One region of the Sphingomonas sp. SP5 genome, then DNA from elsewhere that is predicted to be linked to it. Evidence: riboswitches for the same ligand, from Rfam matches in the RefSeq annotation. Region 1 holds a riboswitch; the other holds the start of a gene.
The links. Region 1 has a riboswitch for cobalamin ahead of AC4GY7_RS10695 (DUF1852 domain-containing protein). Riboswitches for the same ligand answer to the same signal wherever they lie in the genome.

Region 1 (14,969 bases):
GGTCGACCTGCGGGCTCGTGTCACTACAAGGGTGGATCGACGTTTCGAGGTTCCGATGTCCGATCGCCTGACGGTCCTGCTCCAATACATTTTGCCCAAGCAGCACTTGACCACGTTTGCTGGTCGCATCGCCGGAGCGCATGGAGGTTCGATGACAACGCGGCTGATCCGCTGGTTCGTTGGCAAATATGCCGTGGACATGAGCGAAGCCGAAGATGCGGACATCGCCAGCTACAAGAGTTTCAACGACTTCTTCACTCGTCCCCTCAAGGCCGGCTTGCGCCCAGTGGCGAACGCCAGTTTTGTCTGCCCGGTCGACGGCGCGATCAGCCAGTTTGGACGAATCGACGACCGTCATATGCTCCAGGCAAAGGGACATCGCTTCACTACGACGGAGCTGGTCGGCGGCGACGACGCGCTGGCCAATCAGTTTCGCCACGGCAGCTTCGCCAACCTGTACCTGTCCCCTAGGGATTACCACCGCCTCCACATGCCTTGCGATGGCAATCTCACCCGCATGATCTATGTGCCGGGAAAGCTGTTCTCGGTGAACCCTGTCACGGCGCGCGGCGTGCCGAACCTGTTCGCCCGGAACGAGCGCGTGGTTTGCGTCTTTGACTCAGCGGAACATGGCTCGTTCGTCATGGTGCTGGTCGGCGCGACGATCGTCGGAAGCATGGCAACTGTGTGGCACGGCGTGGTCAATCCGAAGCGTACCAACACGACATCCGAATGGACCTATGCCGCCCATGACATCGTGCTGAAGAAAGGCGAGGAGATGGGCCGCTTTCTCTTCGGCTCCACGATCGTCATGTTATTCAGGCAGGGAGCCATCCGCTTCAACGACGATTGGGCGCCAGAGCGAAAAGTGCGTCTGGGTGAAATGATGGGTCATCGCGCAGCCTGAATTGCCCGTCCGCTCGACAAGAGCAAGCAAACACCCAAAAACAAACATGAGTTTGACTTGGCTTGCCCTGACGGCCAGTCTCTTATTCTACCATCAGGGGGCGCCAACATGGTCTATTTGCTCAGCTTTGTTGGTGCGGTAATGGCGACGGCTTTTATCGTCGCGCTATCACGCCTGCTGCTCAACTTCTTCCTGCCGGAAGCGGGAAACAATATACCTTCACTCTGCTTGGGAATAGGTTTCTTGATAGGCCACTACTCGTTCAGCGGTTCGCTTGCCGATCCCGAAACCGCCGTGGCGATCACGAAGTTTTGCGGAAGCGCGATGTGCCTCATCATTCTCGGTGCAAGCATCCGGTATCGGGCGAACCGCATAAAAGTCGCCTGACCACCAGCTTTGCCGAAAAACAGACTGGCCGCTTCCAAGAATACGCCCATCATGCCGCATCATCACGAAGTGCCTTGAATGCATCGATAATCCGCCGTGCCTCCGCTGAAGGCTGTTTGCAAAAGTTCGAGACGTGTCAAATCTGGCTCACCAAGCGATGACAGCCACTTAGCTCGCTACCTCCGCCTTCATCCGGTGTGGAGCCGTTCGCCCGGCAGGTGCGGTTCGCTGGCTTGGTTCCATCCCGGGCCGCCACCCAGCGTCCGTCAGCGGAGAATGACGTCGGAGTTTCCGCGCGGCAGCATGGCCTGCCCTCCCGTGTGAAGCCTGGTTGACACCGCACCGCTCATGCCGATCGGTCCTGACCCGCTGCGCCAGCGGAACGGCTGCGTCCGGGCGTCAGTGCTCGCTGGTGATCGAGAACAGGTTCATGACGATGACGCCGCCGATGATGAGCGCCATGCCGATGAGCGCGGCGGCATCCAGTGTCTGCCCCTGGACGGCCCAGGCGATCGCGGCGACGAGGACGATGCCGACGCCGGACCAGATGGCATAGGCAATACCCGTCGGGATGGTGCGCAGAGCCAGTGACAGACAGTAGAAGGCGATACCGTAACCGGCCGCCATGATGAGCGTGGGAACCGGTCGCGAGAAACCCTCCGACTGCTTCAGGAACGACGTGGCGATCACTTCGCCGACGATCGCGATCGCGAGAAACAGGTAGTTCATGGCTTGCGCCTAGCAGCCAGGTCATCCGGCGCAATGGCGTCGGCACGCCCCCCATCGGACGGACGACACGCACACATGCAGGTCGCCGCTACGCCCATCGCTCCGCCTCTCGCCCAAATCGCGAACAAGCCGGCTCAACATATAAAGAAATCTTTATATCTCGATTGACAGTGCCGCCGGGCTGGTGTTGAAGGCGCGGGTCGAGGTTCCCCGCCTCAGGCGTGACGGCGGGGCTAAGACGGGAAGCCGGTGGCGCTCTTGCAGGGCGGAATCCGGCGCTGCCCCCGCAACTGTAAGCGGCGAGCGATGGTCCCATTTCGTGTCACTGATCCTCCGCAAGAGGCTCGGGAAGGCCGGGATCACCGCATTGACCCGTGAGCCAGGAGACCTGCCTTTCGACGCCATAACGTTCCTCGGACGGGGGTTCCTCCGGTGGATCGCGCTTGACGCAAGGTCCGCGACACGCGCGTGTCGGCACGGGCTTGCCCGTGCCTCGCGCGCTCTATCCTGCGGCTCACCCGTCTGCACAGTGCAGGTGAGTCATGACGAATAGCGGCTTCACGTTCACGATCAGCAGCATCCCGTTCGACGAGGGCTATCGCCCCGCCGACAACACGCGCACCACCACCAATTTCGCCAATCTGGCGCGCGGCGCAAACCGGCAGGAGAATTTGCGCAACACGTTGCAGATGATCGACAACCGCTTCAATTCGCTGGCGCATTGGGACAATCCCGCGGGCAACCGCTACGCGGTCGAACTCACGATCCTGTCCGCGGCACTGACGATCGATGCCGCCGATCCCGCCGACGCGTTTCCGCTGATCGAGATCCTGCAGACGACCATCGTCGACCGGACCACCGGCGAGCGGACCGACGGCATCGTCGGCAACAACTTCTCGTCCTACGTCCGCGACTACGATTTCAGCGTCGTGCTGCCCGAACACCTGCGCCGGCATCCGGAGGGCGGCGCACCCGAAGGGTTCGGCGATCTGCATGGCAATCTGTTCAAGCACTTCCTGAACTCGGCCGCCTATCGCGAGCGGTTCGCCAAGCCGCCGGTCATCTGCCTCAGCGTGTCGAGCAGCCGGACCTACCATCGGACCACGAACGAGCACCCCATCCTCGGCGTGGAATATCGCACCGACGATGTCTCCGCGACCGACGCCTATTTCGCGAAGATGGGCATGACGGTGCGCTACTTCATGCCGCGCCACGCCGTCGCGCCGCTCGCATTCTACCATATCGGCGATTTGATCGGCGATTACACCGCGCTGGAACTGGCCGGCACGATCAGCACCATGGAAACCTTCCAGAAGATCTACCGGCCGGAAATCTACAACGCCAATTCGGTCGCGGCCGCCCGCTATCGGCCCAGCCTCACCTATCAGGATTATTCGCTGACCCGCATCGTCTACGATCGCGAGGAACGCAGCCGGCTGGCGATCGAGCAGGGCCGCTTCGCCGAGGAACATTTCATCAAGCCGCATGCGGCGGCGCTCGATCGGTGGTCCGCACGCTGCCCCCGCTGACTTCCCGCGATCCACAAAGGTATTTTTCGACATGACGACCTTGTTGCCGACCACCACCGCAGGCAGCCTGCCCAAACCCGCCTGGCTCGCGCAGCCCGAAACGCTCTGGTCGCCGTGGAAGCTGGAGGGCGAGGCGCTGGCGGCGGGCAAGCGCGACGCGCTGCGCCTCGCGGTCGACGACCAGCGCCGGGCCGGAATCGATATCGTCGGCGACGGCGAACAAACACGCCAGCATTTCGTGACGACCTTCATCGAGCATCTCGACGGCGTCGACTTTCAGCAGCGCGAGACCGTCCGCATCCGCGACCGCTATGACGCGAGCGTGCCGACCGTGGTCAGCGCCGTCTCCCGCCCGCAACCGGTGTTCGTCGAGGATGCCCGATACCTTCGCGCGCAGACCGCCGGGCCGATCAAATGGACGCTGCCCGGCCCGATGACGATGATCGACACGCTGTACGACGCGCATTACCGCAGCCGCGAGAAACTGGCCTGGGAATTCGCGCTGATCCTCAACCAGGAGGCGCGCGAGCTGGAAGCGGCGGGTGTCGACATCATCCAGTTCGACGAGCCCGCGTTCAACGTCTTCTTCGACGAAGCGAACGACTGGGGCATCGCCACGCTGGAGAAAGCGGCGGAGGGGCTGCGCGCCGAAACCGCGGTGCACATCTGCTACGGCTACGGGATCAAGGCCAATACCGATTGGAAGAAGACGCTGGGCTCGGAATGGCGCCAGTATGAGCAGACCTTCCCCAATCTGCAGAAGTCGACGATCGATATCGTGTCGCTGGAATGCCAGAATGCGCGCGTACCGATGGACCTGATCGAGCTGATCCGCGGCAAGAAGGTGATGGTCGGCGCGATCGACGTGGCGACCGACGCCGTGGAAACGCCGGAGCAGGTCGCCGACACCCTGCGCAAGGCCTTGCGCTATGTCGACGCCGACAAGCTCTACCCCGCCACCAACTGCGGCATGGCGCCGCTGGCGCAGGACGTCGCGCGGGGCAAGTTGCGGGCGCTCAGCGCCGGCGCGGCGATCGTGCGGGCGGAGCTTTCGGCCTGATCGCCAGAGCGGTAGCGGTGTCGGGCGATGGCTTGACCGCATGGCACGCTGGGCCGACGCAGGGCCGATGAGCGATCCACGCGAAGCGACGCTGCTGCTGCTCTCGCGCCGGGCACCGGATGCGACGGTCTGCCCGAGCGAGGTCGCGCGCGCGATCGCGCCGGACTGGCGCGGCGCCATGCCGGCCGTGCACGCCGCGGTGGACGGGCTGGTCCGCGATCGGCTGGTGCGGCTGAGCTGGAAGGGTCGTAGGCTCGCGGCCCGATCCGGCCCCTATCGGATCGGTCGCCCCGATGGCGATTGAAGCGCATCCCCCCTCCCCCGCCGGCGGCGGCCGCGCTATCGCGCGACGATGGCGAGGAAGAAACGCTACCTGACCGCGACGATGGCCGACGGCTATGTGAAGACGATCGGCCCCACCGCGGCGCCGTTCACCCATTACTGGCGCATCGTCGCCCATCTGCACGGCGGCAAGACCGAGGTGTTCTGGGGCCACAGCAATTCGGCGAAAGAGGCCACGGGCAAAAAGGCGCTGATCGAGCAGGCGGCGCGGCGACACGGGTGGAAGGGCTTCGATTTCGAGGTGGTCGCACTCACCGAACACTGACGCCCGCGGGGCATCGCCCGATCCCCCAGCACATCCGGAAACGGGCGATCACCGCGGCCCCGCGCCGTCGAGCAGCGCGGTGATCGCGGCATGCTCGACCCTGAGGTGCTCCAGAAGCTGACCGCTCATCGCGATCATGTCCGCGCGATACGCCTGCCAGTCGTCGGCGACGTTCACATGCTGCCAGCGGCTGACGTAGCGGCCGAACGCCTCCCCCATCATCACGCATTCGCACTTCAACAGGCGGGCGGTAGCCGATCGCGCCTTGTCGCCGCTTTCGATGACCGGATCGAAGATCACGCCGTGCTTGAACCGCTGATAGCGCCCGAGCAGCTCGGACACGCGACCGCGATCGATCTGCAACAGCTCCGAAGCTTCGGTCCGATCCAGTTCGACCAGCGCGCGGGCGCAGGTGACGATCTGCACGGCCTCCGCGACGAACGCTTCCGCGTCCTCCTTTGCATTGGCGCTGAACTGCGGTGTTGGCGCGGCAACCGGGGCATCGAAGGTCATGTCGCGGACCGTGGGCTCGGTCGGTTAACGAACCTGACGTATCGGCGCGATGCGTACGGTTTCGTTCCCAATGCCGCGCAACCGGATCGGCATCGTTCCCGGTCCGGCACAAAAAAATTAATCCAGATCGATACTTCGGACCGATTCCGCTACCGCAACGTTACGCTCCAGCAATCAAAAAAGGGGCGCTCTTGATCATTCTTCATCTGGCGCTCGGCGGCTGCCTGAAGGCGCCGCCCGTCGATTTCGGCATCACGGCAGACACCGGTGGACATATCGCCTATGTGCTCGACGCCGCTCGCCACCAGGCGCTGCGTCCGGAGGTGGAGCAGGTCGTGATCGCCACCCGCCTGTTCGATGACGAGCGGCTCGGGCGCGCCTATGCGCAACCGCGCGAAGCGGCAGGCGACAAGGTCGTCATCGAACGCATCGCCGGCGCGGACCGGCGCTATCTGGAGAAGGAAGCACTGGGTGCGGACCTTGCCGCGTTCACCGCCGCCTTTTGCGACCACCTGGCTGCGGCACCGCGCCGGCCCGACGTCATCCATGCCCATTTCGCCGACGCCGCGGCAGTGGCGATGGCGGCACAGCGCCGCTTCGGCATCCCCTTCGTCTACACGCCGCATGCCCTCGGCATCGACAAGCGCGCGCACGGCGGCGCATGCCCGGGCCTTGATTCCCGTATCGCTGCCGAGAGGACCGCGATCGCCGCCGCCGCCGCGATCGTCGTCTCGACGCGGGAAGAGGCCGTGCGGCAGGTCGGCGGCTATGGTGTACCGCTCGGCACCCGCGTGCACGCGATATCGCCGGGCGTGCCGCGCCGCGATCTCGTTCCCACCGCGCCGACGCTGGCGGATCGGCTGGACGACTGGCTCATTTCCCCCGACCTCCCCATCATCCTCGCCGTCGCCCGCCCGGTCGAGAAGAAGAACCTCGCCGCCCTCGTCCGCGCCTATGCCGCCGATGCGGTGCTGCAAGGCGCCGCCAACCTCGTCATCCTCGCGGGCCAGCATGGCCATGCCTCCGACGAGGAACGCGCCGTCCTCGACGAACTGCATGCCCTCGCCGCCGCACCGGCGCTGCGCGGCCGGGTCGCGCTGCCGCCGCGCCACGACGCCGACGATGTCGCCGCCCTCTATGCACGGGCCGCACGCGGCGGCGTCTTCGTCAACCCGGCGCTGCACGAACCGTTCGGCCTGACGCTGGTCGAGGCCGCCGCCGCCGGCGTGCCGGTCGTGGCGACGCGCAACGGCGGCCCTGCGGAGATCGTCGACACCATCGGCCACGGGCTGCTGATCGATCCCCGCGATCCCGCCGCCATCGCCGCGGCGATACGAGCGATCATCACCGACGCCGCCCGGCACGCGGCCTGTTCGGCGGCCGCGCTCGCCGGCGCCGACGCCTATTGCTGGCATCGCTATGCGTCGGCGACCTCCGTCCTCTACCGGCACATCGTCAGCCCGAAGCTGCTCGCCTCCGACATCGACAACACGCTGACCGGCTGCCGCGACGGCGCCGCAGCCTTTGCCGCCTGGCGTGCGCGCTCGTCGCTGCCGTTCGTGGTCGCGACCGGGCGCAGCTTCGATGCCGCGCGCATGATCCTGCGCCGCTGGCGCCTGCCCCGCCCCGACGCGTTCATCGTCGACGTCGGCACCCGGCTGATGCTCGCCGACGGCCGCGGCGGCTGGCGTGCCTGCGACGATTACGCGCGTGCACTCGATGCCGGCTGGGACCGTGCCGGCGTCGCCGCCGCGCTCGCCCCGCTCGGTATCGAACCCCAGCCCGTCGCCACCGCCGGCCCGCACAAGATCAGTTTCTTCGGGACCGCCGCCGATGCGGAGCGGATCCGCGCCACATTGGCCGACGCCGCGCTTGCCGCGCGCGTCGTCTTCTCGCACGGCCGGCTGATCGACGTGCTCGCGCCCGCCGGCGGCAAGGCGCAGGCGATCGCCGCATATGTCGCGCGCCACGGCTGGACGCTCGCCGATTGCATCGCCGCGGGCGACAGCGGCAACGATGCGGATATGCTGGCGGCATGCGGCCACGCCATCGTCGTCGGCAACGCCAGCGACGATCTCGCCGACCTGCCGCGCCGCGCCGGCCTGCACCGCACGACAGCGCATCATGCCGCCGGCGTGCTGGAGGGGCTGGGCGCCCTGGGCCTTGATGCTGACCGCAACGCGCCACGCGCCGCCGCGGCCGGCGTGGCGGCGGCGGCATGATGCCGCCCTTCGGCTATTTCGTCCACCACCAGGGACGCGGCCATGCCGAACGCTGCGCGGCCATCGCCCATGCGCTGCCGCCGACGCGGCCGATGACGGTGTTCTGCGCACGCGACGACATCTTCCCGCCCTTGCCGGATCAGGTCGATATCGTGCGCCTGCCATCGCTGTTCGAACCGACCGGCACCGAACCGCAGACCATGGACTGGGTGCCGACGCCGCAGACGCTGCACTGCGCGCCGCTCGGCTGGCCCGGCATCCGCCGTGCGATGGCGACGCTGTCCGCGTGGTTCGACACCGCCAACCCCGCCCTGATGATCTGCGACGTGTCGGCCGAGGTCGCGCAGCTCGCCCGCATCTGTTCGGTCCCGCACGTGAAGGTGCTGCAGCACGGCGATCGCGACGATCCCGGCCACCGCGCCGCCTATGACGGCGCGGCCGGCCTGCTCGGCCCCTTCCACGCCGATCTCGCGCAGCCGGAATGGGATGCCGGGCTGCGCGCCAGGACGTGCTTCGCCGGCGGCCTCGGCGTCGACGTGCGCATGCCCGAGCGCGAGGTGGCGCGCCAGCGCATCGGCGTCGCGCCCGATGAAGAGATGATCCTGGTCCTGTCGGGCGGCGGCGGCGAGGGGTTCGCGCAAGCCCCGCTCGGCGTCGGCGCCCGCTCGCACCCGCAGGCCCGCTGGATCACCATCGGCAAGGTGCAGCGCGACTGGCACGCCACCGAACCCGCCAACATCGAACATCGCGGCTGGGTGGCCGATGCCGCCGACCATATCGCCGCCGCCGACCTCGTCGTCGCCTCCACCGGCAACACCACCTGCCAGCAGATCCTCGCGGCCGGCCGCCCCTGGCTGGCGATCCCCGAATGGCGCTATTTCGACGAACAGCATCGCAAGGCGGAGGCGCTCGCCGCCGCCGGCGTCGCCTGCGTCCGCCCGCACCTGCCCTCGTCGGCGCAAGGGTGGACGGCCGCCCTGGCGCAGACGCGCGCCACGCACCGGCCCGATCGCCAGCGCGCGATGATCGACGATGCGCCGGCCGATCGCGTCGCCTTGTGGCTGGAGGCGCTGGCCGACCGGCTGTGGACGCCGCCGCTCACCCCCCTTCCCCTGACCGCTATGGAGACCCGCCGCCCATGACCAACGTTTCCGTCGTCACGCTGGCAAAGGGCCGCGCCGACCATCTCGCCAATGTCGTCCGCGGCCTGTCGCTCCAGACGCAGACGCCCGTCGAGCTGATCGTGGCGGTGATGCAGGACGAATTGTACGTGCTTCCCGACGCCCCCTTCCCGATCCGCCAGATGCAGGTGACGGGCGAGGCATTGCCCCTCGCCGCCGCCCGCAACGCCGCGGCGCGTGCCGCGGTCGGCGACGTCATCGTCTTCCTCGACATGGATTGCATCCCGACGCCGCAACTCGTCGCCGACTATGCCGGCTTCGCGGGCGAGGTGGATGCGCTGCTGATGGGCGAGGTGATGTACCTCCCCGGCGGCGCCACTGCGGGGGAATGGACCTACGATGGCTTCGCCGCCGTGGCGCAAAAGCATTCGGATCGCCGCGGCCCGCCGCCACGGGGCTGGGAGGTCTGCGCCGACTATCGCTGCTTCTGGTCGCTCAATTTCGCGATGCGGCGGTCGACCTTCTTGGCGGTCGGCGGCTTCGACGAACGCTATGCCGGCTATGGCGGGGAGGATACCGACTTCGGCAAGACGCTCGATCAGGCCGGCGTGCCGATCGCGTGGATCAAGGGCGGCCTTGCCTACCACCAATATCATCCGCATCACATGCCGCCCGTCCACCATGTCGACAGCGTGGTGCGCAACGCCCAGCTGTTCGAGGCGAAATGGGGCTACCGGACGATGGGCCACTGGCTCCACGCCTTCCGCCTGATGGGCCTCATCGACGATGCGCCGGGCCGGCCGATCCGCATCCTGCGCCGCCCGGACGCAGGCGACCTCGCCCTCACCGGCCAGCAGAGCCACCAGCCCTATGCCAACACCGCCACCGTGCTGCGTCAGCTCGAGGCGGCTGCGCAGCAGGCCACGCCGCACGATCCCGTCGCCGCATGAGGATCGCGATCCTCGCGCATGTCCGACAGCGCATCGCGCAGCCGTTCGCCGGCGGCATGGAGGCGCATTGCTGGGAACTGGCCGCCGGGTTGCAGGACCGTGGCCACGACGTCGTGCTGTTCGCCTCGGGCGACAGCGATCCGCGCTTCGCCATCGATCCGGTGCTGGCCGAACATTACGAGCGCACCTTCCCTTGGGCGGAGCATCGCGGCTCGGCACCGCTGATCGCGCACCTCGACGCCGGCTATGCCGCCGCGTGCGACCGGATCGCCGCGGGCGGGTTCGACGTGGTCCACAACAACAGCCTGCATCGTTTCCCGCTGGAGCAGCGGCGGACGGCGGCGGTGCCGACGGTCACCTCGCTGCACGTCCCGCCCTATGATGCCCTGCACTGGTTCGTCGCGGCGAGCCCCTCGGCCCGGCATCGCCTGACCGTCACCTCGGCGCGGCAGCTTGCCGCCTGGTGGCCGGACGGCGCGCCGCCGCAGGCGTCGGTGCTGCACAACGGCATCTGCGTCGCCCGCTGGCCCTTCGTGGCGAACGGCAATGGCGAGGCGGTCTGGTGCGGTCGCATCACCCCCAACAAGGGGCCGCATCTCGCCGCGCAGGCGGCGCTCGCCGCAGGAGTCCGCCTGACCCTGTTCGGCGCCATCGAGGATCCCGATTACTGGGCCGCGCAGGTCGCGCCGCTGATCGGGCCGGGCGTCGCCTATGGCGGCCATCTCGATGGGCCTGCACTGGCCGGCGAACTCGGCCGAGCGTCGGTGTTCGTGTTCACGCCCTGCTGGGACGAACCCTTCGGGCTGGTCGCGGCCGAGGCCATGGCCTGCGGCCTGCCCGTCGCCGCCTTCGACATGGGCGCCGCGCGCGAGGTGATCGGCGAAGCTGGCGCCTTCGCGGCCGCCGGCGACGTCCAGGCCCTCGCCGCCGCGATCGGTGCGGCACGCGCCATCCCCCCCTCGGTTCCCCGCGAGCGGGTGCTGCGCCTGTTCACGCAGGACCTCTGGCTGAATCGCTGCGAAGCCCTGTACCACGAGGTCGCGGCCGGCGACACGCAGCTTGCCGCATGAGCGACGTCATCACCGCGCAGCGTAGCGCGCTCGACGCTCTCTATCGCGCTGCCATCGGACCGGGCGAGCGTTACGCCCTGCTCGACTTCCCCGATCACCCGAACGTCGGCGACAGCGCGATCTGGCTGGGCGAATGCGCCATGCTGCGCGCCGTGACCGGGAACGATCCGGCCTACGTCTCCACCTGGCACGACTTCGATGAAGCCGCGCTCCGCCGGGCCTGTCCGGATGGCGTCGTCTTCCTGCACGGCGGCGGCAACCTCGGCGATATCTGGCCGCATCACCAGCGCTTGCGCGAAACGGTGCTGACCCGGATGCGCGACCGGCGGGTCGTGCAGCTGCCGCAATCGATCCATTTCGACGATCCCGCCGCCGCGGCACGCTTCGCGCACATCGCCGCGGCGCATCCCGACCTGACGCTCTACGTCCGCGATCGCCCCAGTCTCGCGACCGCGCAGGCCTTCGTCGGCGCGCGTGCGGCGCTCGCGCCCGATTCCGCCTTCGCCCTCGGCCCGCAACCGCGCAGCGCCGCCGACCGGCCGCTCCTCGCGCTGCTGCGGACCGATGCCGAGCGTGTCGCGGACCGGGCCGGCCCACCCGCCGAAGCCGCACCCGTCGACTGGCTGGAGGATGAGGGCCACCTGCCCGATGACCGCTCAGAGCGGGCGGCCGCCCGTGTCGCGCGGGGCCTCGCCCTGTTGTCCCGCGGCGAGCGGATCGTCACCGACCGACTGCACGGCCACATCCTCGCCCTGCTGCTCGGCATCCCCCACGTCGTGCTCGACAACAGCTACGGCAAGGTCGGCGCCTATATCGATGCCTGGACCGCCGGCTCGCCGCTGGTGGCGCGGGCGGCGTCGTGGGCGGAGGTGGCGGCATCGCCCCGCATCGCCGCATGACCGCGCCGATCGAGATCAGCCTGCTGGTCTGCACCCGCAACCGCGCCGCCGCGCTGCCGGCGCTGCTGGCCTCCATCACCCGCGCCCTCGACCATAGCGCCCGCCGCACGATCGAGGTCGTGATCGTCGACAACGGTTCGACCGATGCCACCGCCGGCCTGCTCCGGACGTGGCGGGATGCGCAGCGCTGCCCCGTCCGCCTGCTCGGCGAGGATCGGCCGGGCCTCGCCCGCGCCCGCAATCGCGGACTGGGCGCCGTCTGCGGGGCGATCGTCGCGATGACGGACGACGATTGCGTCCTGCACGCGGCGTATTTCGAAGGCCTCGCGCGCTGCTTTGCGGAGGTCGGTTCCCCGGCGATCGTCGGCGGGCGCATCCTGCCCGGCGACGCCCGCGACCTGCCCGTGACGCTGAAGCTGGAGGATCATCCGATGGTCGCGCCGCCGGGCACCTTTCCTGGCGGGTTCGTGATGGGCGCGAATCTCGCCATGACCGCCGACGTCCTGTCGCGCGTCGGGGGCTTCGACGAACGCTTCGGGGCCGGCGCGCCGTTCATCGCGGCCGAGGATACCGACTTCCTCTTCCGCGCCCTCGGCCTCGCTATCCCCCTGCACTATGATCCGCGCTTCGTCGTCGATCACCATCACGGCCGCCGTGACATCGCCGACGAGACCCGCCTGCTCGCCGGCTACAGCTTCGGCGATGGCGCCCTGTACGCCAAGCACGTCCTCACGGATCGGCGCGTGATGACCTTCCTCTACCGCGACGTGGCCAGCCTGTGGCTCGACGTCACCCGTCCCATCACCGCGCACCGGGGCATCACCCATTTCCGCGCATTCTGCCTGTGGCACCGGATCAGGGGCTTCCTAGCCTTCGCCCTGCGCCGCCGGGAGACCACCGCACCCAAGACTGACATCTCAGACACAAAACCAAGTAAAATAACAGCTTAACATCACGCCGCAGTGCCAAACCGATAAATGCCCCCAGCACCTGCCAAGATCACAACATCCCCCGGCAATTCTTTTTCGCCGCCTCTGCTTCCGTTTCGGCCGAAAGGCGTTCTGCCTGCCATGAAACGGCCGCGCACAACAGGGAAAGCAGGGGCGTTGTCCGCCGACATCGGCACGCTCCACCACCACGACGCCGATCACTCCATGATCCGCAGCGATCCGGCGCAGGGCGGCCACCCGACGCGGCGCGCCTCGCCCGGCAGCCCTGACGCATGACCTCGCCGATCGCCGACTACGCCCTCATCGGCGACGGCCGCACCGCGGCCTTCGTGTCCCGCAACGGCTCGATCGATTTCCTGTGCCTCCCCAGCTTCGACAGCGACGCCTGCTTCGCGGCGATGCTGGGCGACGCCGGCGATGGCTGCTGGCGGATCGCGCCGACCGGGTTCGTCCACACCGTGGAGCGGCGCTATCGCGGCGACACGCTGATCCTGGAAACCGATCACGCGACCGACACCGGCACGGTGCGCGTCACCGACTTCATGCCCTGGCATGACGGCGAGCCGATCATCGTGCGCATCGTCGAGGGGCTTGCCGGCGAAGTGGAGGTCGCCTCGCTGCTGCGCCCGCGGTTTGACTACGGCCGTGTAGCGCCGTGGATGCACGCCGCAGACGATGCGATACTGGCGGATGCCGGGCCGCACCAACTGGTGCTCCACGCCCCCTGCCCCGCCGCCATCGCCAATGGTCAGGCGCGGGCCACCCTGCAGGTGAAGCGCGGCGAACGCCACGCCTTCTCGCTCGCCTACGCACCATCGCATGAAGCGCCGCCGAAGAAGCCCGACGCGCCCCGCCTGCTGCGCGCCACCGACAAGGCCTGGACCGACTGGATCGGCCGCTTTGACGCGCCCGATCGCTGGGCGGCCCCGCTGCGCCGCTCGCTGCTGACCCTGAAGGCGCTGATCGACCGGCGCACCGGCGGGCTGGTCGCCGCCGCGTCGATGGGACTGCCCGAGGTGCCCGGCGGGGCGATGAACTGGGACTATCGCTATTGCTGGCTGCGCGACGCCACCTTCACGCTGACCGCGCTGCTCAACGCCGGCTTCCAGGACGAGGCGGTGCGCTGGCGCGACTGGATCCTGCGCGCCATCGCCGGCGATCCCGCCGACATGCGGATCATGTACCGCATCGACGGCGGTCGCCGGCTCGACGAATATGAGGCCGGCTGGCTCTCCGGTCACGCAGGCGCCCGCCCGGTGCTGGTCGGCAACGCCGCCTGCGGCCAGACGCAGCTCGACGTCTATGGCGAACTGATCGACAGCTTCCACGTCGCCGCGCGCGCCGGCGTCGCGAGGACGCCGCGCGACATGGCGGTGGAGATCGCGCTGATCGAGCATCTGGAAGGCGCTTGGGACACGCCCGGGGCGGACATCTGGGAAAGCCGCGGCGATCCGGGCTGCTACACCTATTCGCAGGCGATGGCCTGGGTCGGCATCAACCATTTCGTTGAAAGCGACGCGCTGCGCGCGGCGGCAGGCGACGAACTGGTCGGCCGGATGCGGGCCTTGCGCGGGCAGATCCACGACACCGTCTGCGCGCGCGGATATTCCGCAAGCCGCGGGCATTTCGTCCAGCGCTACGATGGCGACGCGCTCGACGCCTCGCTGCTGCTCCTGCCGCTGGTCGGTTTCCTGCCGGCCGACGACCCCCGCATCGCCGGCACGATCACCGCCGTCGAGCGCGAGCTGATGGACGGCGGCCTGGTACGGCGCAAGGCGGCGCGCGGCGACGGGCATGACGAGGGCGCGTTCCTCGCCTGCTCCTGCTGGCTCGCCGACTGCATGGCGATGCAGGGCCGGCGGGACGAGGCGGCGACCATGCTCGACCGGGTGATCGGCCTCTCCAACGATGTCGGCCTGCTCAGCGAGGAATTCCACGTGCCGACCCGCCGCCTGATCGGCAACCTGCCGCAGGCGCTGACCCATCTCGGCGTCGTCAACACCGGCCTGTTCCTGTCGCGTCCGG
Region 2 (14,969 bases), on a different contig from region 1:
CGGGCTGACGAGGCGGTAGAGATTGCCGCGCTGCACGGTCGCCCGGATCGTCTTGTAGGCGGCGATCCATTTCGATGCGGTGGCGACATCCTCCGCCTGCCATTTCAGCAGATTGGCACCGATGCCCAGCCCGCCCTGCATCGCCGACAGGAACCGGTAGTCGAGGCTGGTGACGCGCGTGTTCGCCCAGTTCGGGCTGTCCGTCACCCAGGCCATCATCACCGCCGGCGTGTAGGCATGGGTGAAGCCGTCCTGGATCGCCAGCCGGTCGGAGGGATCGGTATTGTCCGACGGCCACACCTCGTCCACCCAGCGCAGCATGCCGAGGTCGACGCGGCCGCCGCCGCCGGCGCAGCCTTCGATCTCCAGCGCCGGGTGGCGCCGCCGCAGTTCGGCGAGGATCCAGTAGAGGTTGCGGACGTAATCGACATACAACCGCTGCTGGTCGGCGGGCGACGCGCCGGGCCAGCCGGGTTCGGTCCAGCGCCGGTTCACGTCCCACTTGAGAAAGGCGATGTCGTTCTCGCTCACCAGCCGGTCGAGCCAGCCGAGGATATGGTCGCGCACGTCGGTCCGCGCGAGGTTGAGGACGAGCTGGTTGCGCGCCTCGGTCCGCGGCCGGCCGGGAAAGCCGATCACCCAGTCGGGATGCTTGCGATAGAGATCGCTGTCCGGATTGACCGATTCGGGTTCGACCCACAGGCCGAAATCCATGCCCAGCCCCTTCACCTTGTCGATCAGCGGCTTGAGGCCATGCGGGAACTTGCGCGGATTGACCGTCCAGTCGCCCAGGCCCGCACGGTCGCTGTCGCGCGCGCCGAACCAGCCGTCGTCGACGACGAAGCGTTCGGCGCCGATCGCCGCCGCCTTCTCCGCCAGCGCCATCTGGCCCGCCTCGGTGACGTCGAAGGTGGTCGCTTCCCAGCTGTTGTAGAGCACCGGGCGCAGCTTTGCGCGGGCATGCTCGGGCAGGATGTGCGCCAGCTGGAAGGCGTGGAAATCGCGTGACGCCTCGCCCATGCCATGGCCCGAATAGCCGACGTAGAACACCGGCGTCTCCAGCGTCTCGCCGGGTTTCAGGCTCCAGCCGAAGTCATAGGGATTGAAGCCGCCGGCGATGCGCACGCGGCCGAGCACGTCCTGCGCGACGCTGATCCGGAACGATCCCGACCAGGCGAGCCCGCCGTACCAGACGGGGCCGTGCGCCTCGTCCGTCTGCCCGGTCTTGCCGATCGCGAACCACGGATTGTTGGCATGGCCGGTCAGGCCGCGGCGGCTCTCGATCGCGGTCAGCGCCGGGGTGACCGGCACATCCTTCAGCGTCCATTCGGCGGCGTGGCGGCCGGTGAGATAGCTCAGCCGGTAATCGTCGCCGGCGGGCAAGGTGAAGACCGCGGCGGCGATCTGGTTGATGCGCACCGGTCGCCTGCCGCCGTTGCGCACGCTTGCCGAGCGGGCGAGCACGCCGGTCGCCGGGTCTATCGTGTAGCGCAACGTGACGAAGAAGGGCTGGCTGATATCGGCAAGCTCGACCGTCAGCGTCTCGCCATCGACGCGGTGGCTGCGATATTTCAGCACGAGGTCGCGATTGCCGTCGGCAAAGGCGACCTTGATGCCGGGATCGGTGACCAGGCCTTCGCCCTGACCCGGATATTCCTGCGCGGTGACGGTCGGCGCGGGATCGAAGCTGGAAGGTTCGGCGACGATCGGCGGCGCCAGCGGGTCGCCCTCGGCGACGGCGGCACCCCAGTGGATGGGGCGCAGATAGCCCTTGTCGTCGACCCCCAGCGCATAGGTGACGCCGTTGCCGTCCAGCCGGAACACGCGCGCACCGGCCGGGGCGGTGACCCGCGCCTCCGCCGTCTGCGCGTGCGTGAGGATGGGCAGGGCGAGGAGGGGAAGGGCGAGCAGCAGGCGGTGCCTCATCGCGCCATCTCCACCCGCGCCGCGTCGCCATCGAGGATCAGGCGGAACCACGGCGCCGCGGTGCCGCCGAAATGCGCGCGGCGGGTGGCGGCGGTGTCGGGCACGGCGCCGTTGAGGCCCCAGGCATCGACGAAGCTCAGCACGTCCAGCTCGCCGGTCACCCACCAGCAATAGGCCTGGTACGGCTCCTGGCGCGGATTAGCGGCGACGAGGCCCGATCCGTTGAGCGGCCGCCACGGCCCGGTCATCGCATCGGCCACCATGCCATAAAGGCCGGTCGGCGCACCGATGCCCGGAGCGAAGCGCTTCGCTTGCGTCGACCAGAACAGATAATAGCGCCCATCCCGATGGATGACGTGCGGCCGCTCCAGTTCGCTGTTGACGCCGATCGCCTCGACCAGCGGCGGCGCCAGCGACCAGGGCGCATCGGCACGCGCGCGGCGGGCGACGCCGATCACGCCGTCGTGCACCTCCTCCGCCCAACCGGCCGAACCGACGAACAGCAGGTATTCGGCACCGTCATGGGGATCGCGAAACACGCCGGGATCGCGAAAGCCCTTGATCCGTCCGTCGGTCGCCGCCGCCTCGTCGGCGCGCAGATAGGTGTCGCCGTCCGCCGCGACGGATTCGACCGGCACCGTCCAGTCGCTCAGCCGTCCATCCACGAAGCGCCCGCGCGTCTCGAACAGGCGCTGTTCGAAGGTGCGCGGCGCCCCGCGCCGGCCGGCGGCGGTGAAATACATCGTCAGCGTCGTCTCGTCCGCGTCGAGCACCGCCGATCCCGACCATTCCCGGCTGCCCGGTGCGAAGCCGTCGGGAAAGGCATCGCCATGGTCGCGCCAGCCGTCGGCACCGTGGCTCGTCAGCCGGATACGCGCGGCATCGTGGCGATCGTCGGGGTCGTCGAAGCGCGGCGTCGCAAGGAAGAACCACCAGCTGCGGCCCTGATGCAGCACGCTGCGTCCGTCGGCATAGGCGATCTGCCACATGTCCCACACGTCGTGGCCGGGCAGCACCGGCACGACATCGGCGGCGGCGATGACGGGCAGCGCGGCGGCGGGCTGGTCCGCGGCGCGGCGGGCATCCTCGGCGCGCCAATGGGTGGTGACGGGGGCGGGCGCTGCGGCGAACGAAGCGGAGGGGGCAGGACGGGTCATAGAGTCTCCAGCGCGAAGAGCGCGACGCTCTCCGCCTTCATCGCCGGCAGCGGCAGGCCGGCCTGGGCGAGCCAGTCGCCATCGAACGTCACGCCGCCCTCGCGCCCCTGTTCCCACCCATGTCCGCGCATGACGGCGAACAGCGGCGCATCGGGGGCGGGGTGGCCATCCTCGGTGGCGAGGTCGATCAGGCGCACGCGGGTCGCGCCCGCGCCGGCGAGCGGCGGCAGCGTCAGGGCAGGGGGATGGCGCAGGGTGGTCGGTGCAACGCGGGTGACGCTCAGCAGCAGGTCGCCCGGTTCGCCGTGCATCTGCCAGACGAGACCGTCCGGTCCTTCGCCCAGCCAGACGCGGCCATGGTGCAGCCGGTCGCGCAGCGCCTTGTAGCGCGCGATCCCCGCGGCCAGCACCTCGGCTTCGCGCACGCCCATAGCGGCGGGATCCAGCTCGACGCCAAGATGGCCGGGCAGCGCCACGGCGGTGCGGAACGCCATGCCCTGCCGCCGGCCGGTGGAATGCGCCGGCGAAGCGCCGACGTGCGCGCCCATCATCTCGGGCGGCATGAAATGCAGGAAGCCGCGCTGCATCGCGACGCGGCTCACCGCATCGATACAGTCGCTGGTCCAGAACCGGTGCGTGCGGGCGGCGATGCCGGCATCGATCCGGCCGCCGCCGCCGGCGCACGCCTCGATCTCCAGCGTCGGGTGCGCCGCGCGCAGCCGGTCGAACAGCGCATAGGCGCCCAGCACCTGCGCGTGGTAGCCGGCATGGCCGCGCGCATCGCCGGCCGGGGCGAGATCGCGGTTGTGGTCCCATTTTAGATAGGCGATCGGCAGGTCGCGCAGCAGCGCGTCGATCGCATCGAACAGATGATCGCGCACCGCTTCCCGGCCCATGTCGAGCACCAGCTGATTGCGCGCCGTCAGCAGCGGCACGCCGTCCAGTTGCAACGCCCAATCGGGATGCGCGCGGGCAAGATCGCTGTCCGGATTGACCATCTCCGGTTCGACCCACAGGCCGAAACTCAGCCCCAGCCCGGTGACGTGGCGGGCGAGCGGCCCCAGGCCGCGTGGATATTTGCGCGGATCGGCCGTCCAGTCGCCCAGGGCGGCGGTGTCGTCGTCGCGGCCCCGGAACCAGCCATCGTCGAGCACGAACCGCTCCACGCCCAGGGCGGCGGCCCGATCGGCCAGCGCCATCAGCGCCGCCTCGTCATGGTCGAAGTAGAAGCCTTCCCAGCTGTTCACATGCACCTGCCGCGGCGGCATGCCGTCCGCCGGCCAGGGCGCGCGGGCGCGCACCGCGGCGTGGAAGGCCTGGATCGCGCCGTTGAGGCCCGCGGGCGAACAGGTCGCCAGCATCTCCGGGCTGTCGTACCGCTCGCCGGGTGCCAGCCGGATCTCGCCGGGGGCCAGCGCCTCGCCCATCTGCAACGTCCAGAACCCGTCGTCGTCGCGCTCGACGGCGAGGCGGTGGTTGCCCGACCAGGCGAGCTGCGCGGCATGGACGCGGCCGCCATGCCACCCCGCCTCCGGCCCCATCACGAACAGCCCCGGCGGCCCGGCATGACCGGTGAGGCCGCGGTGGTTCTCACGCAGCCAGCCGTGCGCGGGCATCGGCTCCGCTTGGGGCACGAATTCGGCATTGTGGCGGCCGGTGAAGCTGCGGATGCCGGCGCAATCGGCGGGCAGCGGCAGCGTACCCGCGGCAAGCCAAGCGACGTCGAGCACATCGTCGCCGCGATTGACGACGCTGGCCGACAGCGTCGCCACATCGCCGGCGAGGGCGATCCGCTGTACCAGGGCGACCTCGGCGGCGTCGTCGACCAGGGTGACGGTCACCGTATCCTCCGCCTCCACGATCGCCTCCACCACGAAACGCTGCGCGAAGGCGCGCCCGCCGCGATGCGCATGCAGCGCCGCGGGGCCGAACCAGCCGGTGCCGAACGCCGGCGCCACGGTCAGCGGCTGGTCGTGGTCGAGCGAAAAGGACGCTGCCGGCCGCACGTCCGCCAGCGGCGGCAGCCCCGTCGCAGCGACGCGCGGCCCCCACCAGCGCCAAACCGGCGGCGCCTCGCCGCGCGGCTCCAGCACCAGGCTGCTGGACGGGCCGTGGAGCGCGATCATGCCGCGGTCATGCCGACCGGCAGCCCTTCGGCGTTGCGCGCGCGCACGCTCCACACCGCGGCGGCGGCGGCGAACATCAGCACCCCGCACAGCGTCAGAACGTGCCGCGGATCGCCGCCGAGCAGGGTGTCGTAGAACGCCCACATCGTGGCCGAGAAGATCAGCATCGGAATGACGATCATCATGTTGAAGATCCCCATGTAGACGCCGGTCCGCTCCGGCGGGATCGACCCTGCGAGGATCACGTACGGGTTGCCCATGATGCTCGCCCAGCCGATGCCGACGCCGATCGCGGGCAGGAACAGCATCCATTTCTCGGTGACGTGCGGCAGCCACAGCATGCCGATCCCGGCGAGCACCAGGCAGGCCGCATGCAGGCTCGCCGCGCCGATCCGCTTGGCGAGCGGCACCATCGCAAAGGCGGCGACGAAGGCGACGGCATTGTACCACGCCGCCATCTCGCCATTGGTCAGCACCGCCGAATGGAAGCCGGTCGAGGTGGCGACATTGGTGCCGTACACCGACCGGCCGATCGCATAGATGACGTACGCCCAATAGGCCGCCATCGCATACCATTGGAACAGGCTCATCAGAGCCAGCTTGCGCATCGCCACCGGCATGTCGCGGATCGCCGCACCGATCTCGGCGAGTACCGCGCCCGGCGTCTTGGGCTCGGCGGCGATGCGGGCGCGCTCGGCGGTGGTCAGCGGCAGCTCGGGGACCCGGCGGATCGACCAGACGATCGTCCCGAAGCTCAGCGCGGCGCCGACCATGAACGCGATCCGCGCGGTATAGGGGATGTTGTGCGCGTCGACCCAATCCTGGTTCATCCCCGCCCAGACGAGCAGCGACGGGGTCAGGAACGCGAGCATCTGCGCAAGGCCGGTGAACGCCGACTGGGTGAGGAAGCCGATCTGGTGCTGGTTGGCGTTCAGCCGGTCGGACACATAGGCGCGATAGGGCTCCATGGTGATGTTGTTGCCGGCATCGAGGATCCACAGCATCGACACCGCCATCAGCAGCGACGACGACAGCGGCATGCAGAACAGCCCGATCGCGCACAGCAGGGCGCCGACCAGGAAATAGGGCGTCCGCCGCCCCCAGCGGGAATCGGTACGATCGCTCATCGCGCCGATCAGCGGCTGGACGAGCAGGCCCGTGATCGGCCCCGCCAGCTGCAACAGCGGCAGCGATGCCTCCGCTGCGCCCAAGTAGCTGTAGATCGGCGCCATGTTGCCCTGCTGCAGCCCGAAACTGAATTGCAGCCCGAGGAAACCCAGATTCATCTCAAGCACCCGTCCCAACGACAGCTGCGGCTTGGAGTCAGGCATGCGCATCGGCGTCCTCTCTGGCGATGGGCCCGTCTCCGGCGAGCTTGTGCGGCATCGTACCATCATCCGCTGCAAACACAACAATCGATTGCAGCTATCCTTCCTCTCCCGACGGCAGCCAAATGGTGGAGGGGGGGCAGCGATGCCATTGACCGGACAGGACGTAGCTTGCCCCCCTCCGTCACGCCTTCGGCGCGCCACCTCCCCCTGGCGGGGGAGGATCGGAGTGCTGGAATCGCTGCAACGGCAGCATCAGGCCGGCGACCACGAAATAGGTCGCGTCCGCCATCCCGGCGACCGCCTGATTGAGGCGCCCCGCGGCATCGCGGAACCGGCGGCCGAGCGGGTGGTCGGGGACGATGCCCATGCCGACCTCGTTACTCACCACGTATACCGGCACCGGCGCTCGGGATAAGGTCGTCAGCAGATCGGTGGTGCGCGCCGCGATGTCATGCTCGCCAAGCATCAGGTTCGACAGCCACAGGGTCAGGCAGTCGACCAGCACCGCGCCTTCGCCGATACCGCCGATCGCCTCGGGCAGCGCCAGCGGACATTCGATCGTCGTCCAGCGTGTATCGCGATCCGCGCGGTGGTGCGCGATGCGCTCACGCATCTCGTCGTCATGCGCCTCTGCCGTAGCGAGATAGTGCAGCGGTCCCGCATGCCCCTCCGCCGCACCTTGCGCCAGCCGGCTCTTGCCGGAGCGTGCGCCGCCCAGGAACACCATCGTCGCCATCTTGCCTTCGTCTCCCCATCGCCCTAGGGGCGCCGACGCGACAGGTTCCCAGAGATGGGATGAAAAGGGAACCCGGAAGCGAGCCGCGCTCGCCATCCGGGGCTGCCCCCGCAACTGTGACCGGCGAGCCTTTGCTCCTTCCGCGCGCCACTGGATCTCACGATCCGGGAAGGCCGGGCAAGGCGACGACCCGGGAGCCAGGAGACCTGCCCGTCGCGGTTGTCCTTCGTGCCGACGGGGTGTGCGGTGCGATCGAGGTGTTCCTCGCGTGACGACGGTGTTGGGGGCGTTGCGTGGGCGGACCGGTTCCGGCTGCCGCGGCGTCGCGTCCCCGTTGTTGAACGACGACGAGGGAAACCATCGTGACGAAATACGCCTATCTGATCCTGCTGCCGTGCATCGCGGCGGCGACGCCCGCATTCGCGCAAAGCGCGCAATCCACCACCGGCCTCGAACAGGCGGCCGATGCCGGCAGCGACATCCTGGTCACCGCCAACCGCGCCGCGCGGCCTGCCGATACCGTCGGCCAGTCCGTGACGGTGCTCGACACGCAGACGATCGAACAACGCCAGGCGGTGGTCGTCTCCGACCTGCTCCGTCAGACGCCGGGCGTCACCGTGACGCGCAACGGCGGCGTCGGCACCGCGACCTCGGTCAACATCCGCGGTGCGGAAAGCGACCAGACGGTGGCGCTGATCGACGGCATCAAGCTGAACGATCCCTCCTCGCCCGGTGGCGGCTTCAACTTCGGCAACCTGCTCATCGGCAACATCGCGCGCATCGAGGTGCTGCGCGGCGCCCAGTCGGTGTTGTGGGGCAGCCAGGCGATCGGCGGCGTCGTCAACCTCATCACCCGCCAGCCGACCGAACAGCTGAGCGTCAACGCCCGCGCCGAAGGCGGCTGGCACGAGACGGGGCAGGGCTTCGCCAACGTGTCGGGCAAGGCCGGTCCCGTCTCGGCCAGCCTCGGCGGCGGCTATTACACCACGGACGGCATCTCCGCCTATGCGCCGGGCACGGAGCGCGACGGCTATCGCAACTATGCCGCCAACGGCAGCCTCGGCATCGCGCTCGCATCGGCGGTATCGGTCGATCTGCGCGGTTTCTACTCGAACGGCCGCACCGATATCGACGGTTTCGGTCGGGACAGCCGCGAATATGGCGACAGCGAGCAATGGACGGGCTACGCCGGCCTCAACGCCGCGCTGTTCGACGGCCGCCTGCGCAACCGCTTCGGCTATGCGCACACCGACAGCAACCGCCGCAACTTCGACCCCGACGGTACGCCGCAGGAAACCTTCTACGGCAAGGGGCGCAACGACCGCATCGAATATCAGGGCACGGCCGACGTCACCTCCGCGGTGTTCGCGACCTTCGGTGCCGAGCGCGAGGTGTCGCGCTTCACCACCACGAGCTACGGCGGTCCGCAGACACGCGGCCGGGCGCGCATCTTCAGCGTCTATGGCCAGCTGGCGGTGACGCCGGTCGCCGGGCTGACCGCGACGGGCGGCATCCGTCACGACGACCACAACATCTTCGGCGGCGCCACCACCGTGTCGGCGAGCGGCGTCTGGTCGCCCAACGGCGGCGCCACCGCCTTCCGCGCGAGCTATTCGGAAGGGTTCAAGGCGCCGACGCTCTACCAGTTGCAGAGCGAATACGGCAACGCGCTGCTCGACCCGGAACGCTCGCACGGCTGGGAGGCGGGCGTGACGCAGAAGGCGCTGGGCGGCGCGGTCGAGGCGAGCGCGACCTATTTCCGGCGGACCTCGTTCGACCTCGTCACCTTCGTCTCGTGCGCCCCGCCGCTCACCGGCATCTGCGCCGGACGGCCGTTCGGCACCTATGACAACGTCGCGCGTGCGCTGGCGCAGGGTGTCGAGGCGACGCTGCTGCTGCGCCCGGTCGAGGCGCTGACCTTCAGCGCCAGCTACACCTATCTCGACGCCAGGAACCGCTCGACCGGCACCGCCAACTTCAACCGCGCCCTGCCGCGGCGACCGGACAACAGCGTCACGGTGAACGCCGATTACCGCTGGCCGTTCGGCCTAACCACGGGCGCGACGATCACCGCGGTCGGCGACAGCTTCGACAACGCCTCCAATGCGCGCCGCCTCGACGGCTACGTCATCACCGACGTGCGCGCCGCCTTCCCGGTCGGCCGCCATGTGGAAGTGTACGGGCGTATCGAGAATGCCTTCAACGAACGCTATCAGACGATCTATCAATATGGGCAGCCGGGGCGCGGTGCCTTTGGCGGCATCCGGCTGACCTATTGATGATCGACGCATCCGTCCTCGCCACCTTCACCGCCCATGGCGGACGGGTGGCGGCGGCGCGCGCGGCTTTCGGCGGCGAGAACTGGATCGACCTGTCGACCGGCATCGCGCCGTGGAGCTGGCCGGCCGAGACGGTGCAGCCGGCGCTCGACCGGCTGCCCGAACCGGATGAGCTCGCCGCGCTGGAAGCGGCGGCGGCACAGGCATTCGGCGTTGCCGATTCCGCATGCGTGGTGGCGGTGCCGGGCACCGACCTCGCGATGCGGCTGCTGGCGCCTTTGCTGGGTGCAACCTGTGCTGCCGTGCTGACGCCGGGCTATGCCGGTCACGCCGCGGCGTGGCCGCATGCGACCGCGATCCCGCACGTCACGCCGGACGCGGTCGCTGGTTGCGACCTCATCGTGCTCGCCAGCCCCGCCAATCCCGATGGCCGCGTCACCGATCCGGCACTGTTGCGCACGCTGGCGCGCGACAGGATCGTGGTGGTGGACGAAGCCTATGCCGATCCCGAACCGGGGCTCGCCGCGCAGGCGTCGGACCGGCTGGTGGTGCTGCGCTCGTTCGGCAAATTCTATGGCCTGCCCGGATTGCGGCTGGGCTTCGTCATCGCCGGCCGAACCGTTGCGGACCGGTTGCGCGCGATGCTGGGCGATTGGCCCGTCACCGCGCCCGCCATCGCGATCGGCACCGCCGCCTATCGCGACGCCGCCTGGCGCGCCAGGCAGCAGGCGCGGATCGTGGAGGCGGGCGCGATGCTCGACCGCCTGCTCGGCGATGCAGGGTTGACGATCGTCGGCAGCGCGTCGTTGTTCCGGCTGGTCGCACACCCACGCGCGCACGACCTGTTTGCGGCACTGGCGCGGCATGCCATCCTGACCCGTCCCTTCGCCGACGCGCCCGACCAGCTGCGCATCGGCCTGCCACGCGGTGCCGCCGCGCTCGCCCGTCTCGCCGCTGCCCTGGAGTCGTTTTCCCGATGACCGATACGCCCGACGAACACGCCCGCCACAACGCCCGCATGGCGCGCCTTGCCGCCGCCCGTGCCAAGATGCAGGCGCGTCGCACGCTCGAACGCGGGCTGCTGATCGTCCACACCGGCAACGGCAAGGGCAAATCCTCCTCCGCCTTCGGCATGGCGATCAGGAGCATCGGCTGGGGGCTGAAGGTCGCCATCCTGCAATACGTCAAGGGCAAGTGGGAAACCGGCGAACGCACCTTTTTCGAGGCGCACCCCGACCTCGCGACCTTCGAGGTGATGGGAGAGGGCTTCACCTGGGACACGCAGGATCGCGCGCGCGACATCGCCGCCGCGCGTGCCGCGTGGGAACGGTCCAAGGCGATGATCCTCGATCCCGCGTTCGATTTCGTCATCCTCGACGAACTCAACATCGTGCTGCGTGACGACACGCTGCCGATCGACGAGGTGGTGGCGTTCCTGAAGGAGCGGCCGCTCACCAAGCACATCTGCATCACCGGCCGCGGCGCCAAGCCCGCGCTGCTCGAGATCGCCGACCTGGTCACCGACTTCACCGAGGTGAAGCACCCCTACCATGCCGGGTTCAAGGCGCAGAAGGGGGTCGAATATTGATGCGCCGCCTGCTCGCTCTTGCCGCGCTGCCCTTGCTCTCCGCCGCGCCGCCGCAGCCGCACCTGCCGCGGATCGTGTCGATCAACCCATGTATCGACGCCGTGCTGATGCAGGTCGCCGATCCCGAGCAGATCGCCGGCATCAGCCACTATTCGCAAGACCCACGCGCGACCTCAATCCCGCTTGCCCAGGCGCGCCGCTTTCGCGCCACGTCGGGCACCGCCGAGGAGGTGGTGGCACTCGCCCCCGACATGGTCATCACCGGCCCGCACGTCGAACCGGCGACGATCGCCGCGCTGCAACGGATGCATATCAAGCTGGTGCAATATCCGGTGCCGGATACGGTCGCCGACAGCGAGGCGCAGGTGCGCGACATCGCGCGGATCGCCGGCCACCCCGCCCGCGGCGAGGATCTGGCCGATCGCATCGCGGCGGCCGCCACTCCGGTGCGGGGGGCACGCGTGCCGGCGCTGATCTGGCAATCGGGAGGACTGGTGCCGGGCGGCGGCACTTTGCCCGACGACCTGCTGACCCGCGCCGGCTTCCGCAACATGAGCGCCACCTATGGCCTCAAGAAATGGGACGTGCTGCCGCTCGAATATCTGATCGCCACGCCGCCGCGCGTGCTGCTGTCGGTAGGCGCGGCCGAAGTCGGCGAGGACCGGCTGACCTCGCACCCGGCAGTGCGGGCGCTGGGGCAGCGGATCAGGATCGCGCCCTATCCCGCCCGGCTGATGAACTGCGGCGGCCCGACGATCATCGCGGCGATGGCGCGGCTGCGCCAGGTGCGCAAAGGAATGGGAGCATGACCCGGCTCAATCTTTCGCTCGTCGTCCTGCTGCTGCTCGCCGCCGCGCTGTCGGTCGCGGCGGGCAAGGTGTGGGTGCCGTGGGATGCCTGGACCGCCGCCGACCCGCGCTCGATCATCATCGTCGAACTGCGCCTGCCACGTACCGCGCTGGCGCTGCTGGTCGGTGCCGCGCTCGGCCTGTCGGGGGCGGTGATGCAGGGCTATCTGCGGAATCCGCTGGCCGATCCGGGCCTGTTCGGCGTGTCGTCGGGCGCGGCGCTGGGGGCGGTGCTGTCGCTCTATTTCGGCTATGCGGCGCAGGCCTGGCTGCTGCCCGGCTTCGCGCTTGCCGGTGCCGCCGCGACGATGGCGCTGCTCGCCGTGATCGCCGGCCGATCGGGCAGCCTCATCCTCTTCACCCTCGCCGGCATGATCCTCACCAGCATCACCGGCTCGCTGACCGCGCTCGCGATCAGCCTTGCGCCGACGCCGTTCGTCGCATCGCAGATCGTCACCTGGCTGATGGGCGCGCTGACCGATCGCAGCTGGAACGATGTCGAGGTCGCCCTGCCGCTGATGGCGGTGGGGGCGGTGCTGCTCGGCACCACGGGGCGCTCGCTCGATGCGCTGACGCTGGGCGAACCGGCGGCGCGGTCGATGGGCGTCGATCCGGGCCGCCTGCAAGGCGTGGTGATCGCCGGCATCGCGCTGACCGTCGGCGCGGCGGTCGCGGCGGCGGGCGTGGTCGGCTTCGTCGGGCTGATGGTGCCGCATCTGGTCCGCCCGCTCGCCGGCAGCCGGCCCTCGGCGATCCTGCTGCCCTCCGCCTTGGCCGGCGCGCTGCTGGTGACGATCGCCGATAGCCTGGTGCGGATCGCGCCGACGGTCAGCGAGTTGCGGCTCGGCATCGCCATGTCGATGCTCGGCGGCCCCTTCTTCTTCTATCTGCTGATCGCCATGCGCCGGAGGCTCGCATGAGCGTGCTCGCCGCCGAAGGCCTGTGCCTGTCGCTCGGCGGCAGGCCGGTGCTCGACGACGTCAGCTTCGCCTTCCGGCGCGGGCGGGTGACGGCGCTGCTCGGGCCGAACGGCGCGGGCAAGAGCACGCTGCTCGGCTGCCTCGCCGGGCTGCGCGCACCCGATGGCGGGCGGGCGACGCTGGATGGCGCAGAGGTGCGCGGGCTGGATCGGCGTGCGCGCGGGCGGGCGATCGGCCTGCTGCCGCAAGCCGCCGACGTCCATTGGGACATCGACGTCGCGACCCTGGTCGGCCTCGGCCGCCTGCCGCATCGGGGCCGCTGGGGCGAAACCGATGCCGATCGCGCCGCGGTGGCGCAGGCGCTCGCGGCGACGGACATGACGGCGCTAGCGAGCCGCGGTGTCGAGCGCCTGTCCGGCGGCGAGCGCGGTCGGGCGCTGCTGGCGCGCGTGCTGGCGGGCGAGCCCGACTGGCTGCTCGCCGACGAACCGCTCGCCAGCCTCGACCCCGCGCACCAGCTCGACGTGGCCGACCGGCTGCGCGCCGTCGCGGCGGCGGGTGGCGGAGTCGTGCTGGTGCTGCACGACCTCAACCTCGCCGCGCGCATCGCCGACGATGCGGTGCTGATGCGCGATGGCCGCGTCGTCGCGGCGGGCGCGGCGGCGGAGGTGCTGACCGCGCCGCGCATCGCCGAGGCCTATGGCGTCGCGGTGGAGATCGGCGTCACCCCGGCGGGGCAGCGCTTCATCCTGCCGCTGGCGCGGTGAGCCATGCCGCGCCGCTGCTCGCCATGCTGATCGCGGAGGCTGCACTCGGCTATCCGCGGGCGTGGCCGCATCCGGTGATGGCCGTCGGCGCGCTGATCGCGGCAGGGGAGCGCGGCTGGAACCACGGCGGCGCGTGGCGGCAGCGGAGCGGGGGCGTGGCGCTGCTGCTGCTGCTGGTCGCGCTGTCGGTCGGGGTCGGCCTGGCGATCGAACGCTTGGCGGGCGACGGCTGGGGGCCGATCGCCATCGTCGCGATCGGCACCACCGGCCTGGCCCAGCGCAGCCTCCACGATCATGTCGCCGCCGTGCTGGTGCCGCTCGCGCGCGGCGACCTCCCGGCAGCACGCGCGGCGGTGGCGATGATCGTCGGGCGCGATACCGAGGCGCTGGACGAGGCGGGCGTCGCCACCGCCGCGATCGAGAGCCTGGCGGAAAGCTTTTGCGACGGCGTCGTCGCCCCCGCTTTCTGGTTCCTCGTCGCCGGCCTGCCGGGGCTGTTCGCGGCCAAGGCGATCAATACCGCCGATTCGATGATCGGCCACCGGACGGCGCGCCTCCTCCGCTTCGGCTGGGCGGCGGCGCGCGCCGACGACCTCGTCAACTGGCTGCCGGCGCGCCTGTCGGGCGTGCTGATCTGCTGCGCCGGGCGGCGCGGGTGGCGGACGATGCTGCGCGATGCGCCGCATCACGCCTCGCCCAACGGCGGCTGGCCGGAGGCGGCGATGGCGGGGGCGCTCGGTCGGCGGCTGGGCGGCCCGGTATGCTACGATGGCGAGCCGGCGCCGCGCGCGATCCTCGGCACCGGCGCCGCGCCCGATGCTGCGGACCTCGCCCGCGCCCTGCGGGTCTATCGCATCGCCTGCCTCCTGCTGTGGTGCCTGGTCGGAGCGCTCGCATGGCTGGGGTGATGCTGCAGGGCACGGGATCGGACGTCGGCAAGTCGGTGCTCGTCGCCGGCTTGTGCCGCGCACTCGCCAACCGCGGCCTGACCGTCCGCCCGTTCAAGGCGCAGAACATGTCGAACAACGCCGCCGTGGCGGCGGGCGGCGGCGAGATCGGTCGGGCGCAGGCGTTGCAGGCGATGGCTGCGCGCGTCGCCCCCGGCGTCGACATGAACCCCGTCCTGCTCAAGCCGCAGAGCGACCGCACCGCGCAGCTGGTCGTCGCCGGCCGCGTGCGCGGCACGCTGGCGGCGGGCGACTACCGCCGCCGCAAACCCGAATTGCTCGCCGAGGTGCTCGCCGCCTATCGCCGCCTGTCGCATGCCGCCGATATCGTCGTGGTCGAAGGC

Region 2: another riboswitch for cobalamin. It lies ahead of AC4GY7_RS15180 (TonB-dependent receptor plug domain-containing protein); the one in region 1 lies ahead of AC4GY7_RS10695 (DUF1852 domain-containing protein).

What each region holds. Positions count from the first base shown of each region.
Region 1 covers NZ_JBZFLF010000003.1:592,894-607,862, reverse strand. Annotated here, with positions in the region: gene asd (archaetidylserine decarboxylase) at 56-907, shown strand; gene AC4GY7_RS10705 (hypothetical protein) at 1,016-1,294, shown strand; gene AC4GY7_RS10700 (DMT family transporter) at 1,694-2,023, opposite strand; cobalamin riboswitch at 2,210-2,433, shown strand; gene AC4GY7_RS10695 (DUF1852 domain-containing protein) at 2,566-3,552, shown strand; gene AC4GY7_RS10690 (methionine synthase) at 3,584-4,612, shown strand; gene AC4GY7_RS10685 (DUF3253 domain-containing protein) at 4,653-4,916, shown strand; gene AC4GY7_RS10680 (hypothetical protein) at 4,965-5,219, shown strand; gene AC4GY7_RS10675 (hypothetical protein) at 5,268-5,732, opposite strand; gene AC4GY7_RS10670 (HAD family hydrolase) at 5,924-7,954, shown strand; gene AC4GY7_RS10665 (glycosyltransferase) at 7,951-9,096, shown strand; gene AC4GY7_RS10660 (galactosyltransferase-related protein) at 9,093-10,025, shown strand; gene AC4GY7_RS10655 (glycosyltransferase) at 10,022-11,095, shown strand; gene AC4GY7_RS10650 (polysaccharide pyruvyl transferase family protein) at 11,092-11,994, shown strand; gene AC4GY7_RS10645 (glycosyltransferase family 2 protein) at 11,991-12,944, shown strand; gene AC4GY7_RS10640 (glycoside hydrolase family 15 protein) at 13,217-14,969, shown strand, end outside.
Region 2 covers NZ_JBZFLF010000006.1:141,084-156,052, reverse strand. Annotated here, with positions in the region: gene AC4GY7_RS15205 (alpha-galactosidase) at 1-1,926, opposite strand, end outside; gene AC4GY7_RS15200 (glycoside hydrolase family 68 protein) at 1,923-3,083, opposite strand; gene AC4GY7_RS15195 (alpha-galactosidase) at 3,080-5,209, opposite strand; gene AC4GY7_RS15190 (MFS transporter) at 5,206-6,546, opposite strand; gene cobU (bifunctional adenosylcobinamide kinase/adenosylcobinamide-phosphate guanylyltransferase) at 6,722-7,276, opposite strand; cobalamin riboswitch at 7,302-7,504, shown strand; gene AC4GY7_RS15180 (TonB-dependent receptor plug domain-containing protein) at 7,639-9,555, shown strand; gene AC4GY7_RS15175 (aminotransferase class I/II-fold pyridoxal phosphate-dependent enzyme) at 9,555-10,535, shown strand; gene cobO (cob(I)yrinic acid a,c-diamide adenosyltransferase) at 10,532-11,143, shown strand; gene AC4GY7_RS15165 (ABC transporter substrate-binding protein) at 11,143-11,952, shown strand; gene AC4GY7_RS15160 (FecCD family ABC transporter permease) at 11,949-12,911, shown strand; gene AC4GY7_RS15155 (ABC transporter ATP-binding protein) at 12,908-13,678, shown strand; gene cbiB (adenosylcobinamide-phosphate synthase CbiB) at 13,675-14,586, shown strand; gene AC4GY7_RS15145 (cobyric acid synthase) at 14,574-14,969, shown strand, end outside.